DNA from 2 places in the Pseudomonas sp. GW823-FHT02F05 genome. Region 1 is predicted to be linked to the other one. Evidence: riboswitches for the same ligand, from Rfam matches in the RefSeq annotation. Region 1 holds a riboswitch; the other holds the start of a gene.
What was found. A riboswitch is a leader RNA that binds a small molecule or an ion and turns the genes downstream of it on or off. The one in region 1 is predicted to bind cobalamin.
Positions count from the first base shown of each region.

Region 2: linked by a shared signal. The riboswitch ahead of AC1RAC_RS17410 (ABC transporter substrate-binding protein) and the one ahead of cobO (cob(I)yrinic acid a,c-diamide adenosyltransferase) in region 1 are both predicted to bind cobalamin.

Region 1 is NZ_JBXAJM010000024.1:83,970-86,151, reverse strand. Features, by position in the region: gene AC1RAC_RS24390 (cobyrinic acid a,c-diamide synthase CobB) at 1-221, opposite strand, end outside; gene cobO (cob(I)yrinic acid a,c-diamide adenosyltransferase) at 218-829, opposite strand; cobalamin riboswitch at 909-1,155, opposite strand; gene AC1RAC_RS24380 (PQQ-dependent sugar dehydrogenase) at 1,255-2,182, shown strand, end outside.
Region 2 is NZ_JBXAJM010000014.1:10,597-12,778, forward strand. Features, by position in the region: gene AC1RAC_RS17405 (DNA/RNA non-specific endonuclease) at 1-401, shown strand, start outside; cobalamin riboswitch at 521-713, shown strand; gene AC1RAC_RS17410 (ABC transporter substrate-binding protein) at 829-1,839, shown strand; gene AC1RAC_RS17415 (FecCD family ABC transporter permease) at 1,836-2,182, shown strand, end outside.

The DNA.
Region 1 (2,182 bases):
TCCTGCTCGCCCACCATCCACATGTCCAACTGGTACACCGGCGCGCCACTGGCACGCTCGTGGATCATCGGGTCGAGAAAGTCCGGCCCGCATTTGAACACGCGCACCTTGCGTCCCAGGTTGCGGTGCAAACGGGCGAGCGCGGCGGTGACCGTGGTTTTGCCCTGGCCGGACGCCGGAGCGGCGATCAATACGGCCGGGCAATGACGGGGCTGATTCAAAGTTCGACGCCTTTCTGTGCCTTGATACCGGCCTGGAACGCGTGCTTGAGCATGCCCATTTCGGTGACGGTGTCGCCCATTTCGATCAGCTCAGGCTTGGCGCCACGGCCGGTGACCACCACATGCTGCATGGGCGGGCGGGCTTGCAGGTCGCTGAGTACCTGGTCCAGGTCAAGGTAACCGTGCTTGAGGGCGATGTTCAATTCGTCCAGCACCACCAAGCCGATAGAGGGGTCATTCAACATGGCCCGGGACACCGCCCAAGCCGCTTCGGCAGCGGCGATATCGCGCTGGCGATCCTGGGTTTCCCAGGTGAAGCCTTCGCCCATCACATGAAAGTGCACCTGCTCGGGGAAGCGGCGGAAAAACAATTCTTCGCCGGTGCTGTTACGCCCCTTGATGAACTGCACCACACCGCATTGCATGCCATGCCCCATGGCCCGGGCCAACATGCCGAACGCCGAACTGCTCTTGCCTTTGCCGTTGCCGGTCAGCACCAGCAGCAGGCCGCACTCATTGGGGGAATTGGCGATGCGCTCGTCAATCACGGCTTTTTTGCGCAGCATGCGCGCCAAGTGGCGTTCGTCGCGGTCGGGGGAATCAGTCATGGCAGCTCTCCGTTGGGGCTGGACAAAAACGGCGGGCAGGAAAAAGAAAAAACAGACAGCCAAGCATCGCCCACCGTGATGCTGTTGGATGATCCAGGCCGGTCTCCGGGCTCATGAGTGGCGCTTTTGATAGCAAGCAGCCGAGGGTGCGCCTTCCCATATCGCACGCGATACAGTGGCAAACAGCACCGTCTTGACTCATTTACCGTTGCGGGGGCAGCGCCGGAATCGCGGCGGCACTGTGTACAAGTGCGCTCACTCACCGGCTTCCCTGTTTCACTCTGTCGACGCGCGCGCCACAGAGCACCTGGAACAAGCCGCGAAGGTTAGTGGGTTGGGGGTGGAGCGTCAATTAAAGCTGGCCTTGTACTTGAACCATCTGCCGTTCGTGCTTCTCTACCCCTACAGGTATCAAGGAGAAAACCATGCCTAAAACCCGACTCGCCCTACTGATCATGCTTGCAGGCAGCCTCGCCGCGTGCGGCGAAAGCTCGACCCTGCAGGTCGCCGATGGCACCGGGCCCTCGCCCAAGTTGCCGGAGCCGAACAAGACGCTGATCCCCACCGTCAATATCGCCCCGGCCATCGGCTGGCCCGAAGGCGCCAAGCCCATCGCCGCCGCCGGTACCCAAGTGGCCGCGTTCGCCGAAGGCCTGGATCATCCGCGCTGGCTCTACGTGCTGCCCAACGGCGACGTGCTGGTGGCCGAGACCAATGCACCGCCCAAGCCGGACGATGCCAAAGGCGTACGTGGCTGGGTGATGGAAAAGGTCATGGATCGCGCTGGCGCCGGGGTGCCGAGCCCGAACCGTATTACCTTGCTGCGCGATGCCGACCATGACGGTGTGGCAGAAACTCGCGCGGTGTTCCTGGAGAACCTCAATTCGCCGTTTGGCATGACCTTGGTGGGCAACGACCTGTATGTGGCCGATTCGGATAAGTTGCTGCGCTTCCCCTATCAGCCGGGTGAAACCGCAATCACAGCCCCAGGCGCCAAGGTAGTGGACTTACCCGGTGGCCCCTTGAACCACCACTGGACCAAAAATGTGGTGGCCAGCCAGGACGGCAGCAAGCTGTACGTGAGCGTCGGCTCCAACAGCAACGTCGGCGAAAACGGCCTGGAAGCCGAACAGGGCCGCGCCGCCATTTGGGAAGTCGACCGCGCCAGCGGCCAACACCGCATTTTTGCCTCCGGCCTGCGCAACCCCAACGGCATGGCGTGGGAGCCACAGAGCGGCAAGCTGTGGACGGCGGTCAACGAACGCGATGAGATCGGCAGTGACCTGGTGCCGGATTACATCACCTCGGTCAAGGATGGCGGCTTCTACGGCTGGCCTTTCAGTTATTACGGCC
Region 2 (2,182 bases), on a different contig from region 1:
ACCAGAAGACCTGGCTGGAGCTCGAAGACTACATCCTCGACAACACCCAGCGCTGGAAAGCCCGGGCCACGGTGTTTACCGGGCCAGTGTTCGCCGATGACGACCGACTGTACCGTGGCGTGAAAATCCCCAAGGCGTTCTGGAAAGTAGTGGCCTACCTCAGCGACGATGGCAAGCCTTCCGCCAGCGCCTACATGATTGACCAGAGCCGCGAACTGGGCCAACTCGACCTGGTATTCGGCCCGCTTCGAACCTACCAGCGCAGTGTGATTGCGATCGAACAACTGACCGGCATCCGCTTCGCCAACCTGGCCGACTACGACGGCTTCAGCAACGAAGAGCGCGCCACAGGCACCCGGATCGAAGCGTTGATCCGCGGCCCCCAGGATATTCGGCTCTGACGCTTCTTTTGTAGGAGCGAGCTTGCTCGCGAAGAACAGGAAAGCGCCGCGGGGCATCAGGTGCCCAGCGTTATCGTTGACGACCTTCGCGAGCAAGCTCGCTCCTACAGGGGGTGATCGCTTACCATACCGCCGCCGGTTCCCGTATGGGACTAACAGGGAATTCGAAACGCCGCACGCGACGTGAACCGAAACTGCCCCCGCAACTGTAGATGCCGAGCCTGCCCTTGAATGCCACTGGACCACGTCCGGGAAGGCGGGGCATGGCGACGACGCATCAGTCAGGAGACCTGCCGGCCCAGCTAACTCACTAACCGGCGGGGTGTCCGGGAAGGACATCCTGGCCCTGCGCATCAGCAGCCTCCATGGGCGTATTTCCGAGCCGTACCTCCCCTGCTGCACCTACGGTTCACAAGGAGATCGCCTCATGCTGCCACGCGTTACCGCCCTGATCGCAGGCTTGGGTATGTGTGCCCTGGCGCAAGCCGCGCCAACTCAGTACCCGCTGACCCTGCAAAACTGCGGCAGCACCCTGACCTTCCAGCACGCCCCAGCCCGCAGCGTCACCATCGGCCAGGCCGCCACTGAGATGCTGTATGCCCTGGGCGTGGGCGACAAGGTGGTCGGCACTTCGCTGTGGTTCAATAACGTGGCGGCGCAGTACAAGGCCCAGGACGATCACATCGAGCGCCTGGCCAACAACGAGCCCAGCTTCGAAGCCGTACTCGCCAAGCGCCCGCAACTGGTGGCCGCCGAGCTGGAATGGGTGGTGGGCCCCCAAGGCGTGGTCGGTACCCGTGAACAGTTTCATGAACTGAAGATCCCCACCTACCTGTTGCCGTCCGATTGCGAAGGCAAGGACAACCTGGTCGGCGCCGACGGCACGCGATTGGAGCCCTTTCGCATCGAGACGATCTACCAGAGCCTCCAGCAACTGGCGCAGATTTTCGACGTGCAGGATCGCGGCCAACAACTGACCGACGAACTCAAGGCGCGCCTGGCCAAATCCGTCGCCACGGCCCAGGGCAAGGGCTTGCAGCAAGCCAGCGCACTGGTGTGGTTCTCCAGCGCCGAAATGGCCAGCGACCCTTACGTAGCCGGCCACAAAGGCGTGCCGCAATTCATGCTGCAAACCCTTGGCTTGCGTAACGTGGTGCAGTCCGATGAGGAGTGGCCTGCCGTCGGCTGGGAAACCATCGCCAAGGCCAATCCCACCTTCCTGGTGATCGCACGCATGGATCGCCGTCGCTACCCGGCCGACGACCATGAAAAGAAACTCGCCTTCCTGCGCAGCGACCCCGTGACCCGCAACATGGACGCGGTGAAGAACAACCGCATCATCATCCTCGACGCTCTGGCCTTGCAGGCGAGCCTGCGCACCTTCGAGGGCCTTGAACAACTGGCGGCCGCCATTGACGGCTACCACCTGGGCCAATGATGCGCACCCTACTCGCCCTGGCGTTGCTGCTGCTCGCCCTGCTCGCTGGCGTCGCCATCGGTGAAACCGCCATCGAACCGCAGGTGGTGCTGCAGGTGCTCGCCAATAAACTCTGGGGCGCCAGCTATGCACTGGACCCCATCGACGAAGGCGTGGTGTGGAACTACCGCCTCACCCGTGCATTGGTGGCCGCAGCTTGCGGCGCAGGGTTGGCGACGTGCGGCGTGATCCTGCAATCGCTGCTGCGTAACCCGCTGGCCGACCCGTACCTGCTGGGCATCAGCGCCGGCGCGTCAACCGGTGCGGTACTCGTGGCCTTGATAGGCGTGGGCGGTGGCCTGGT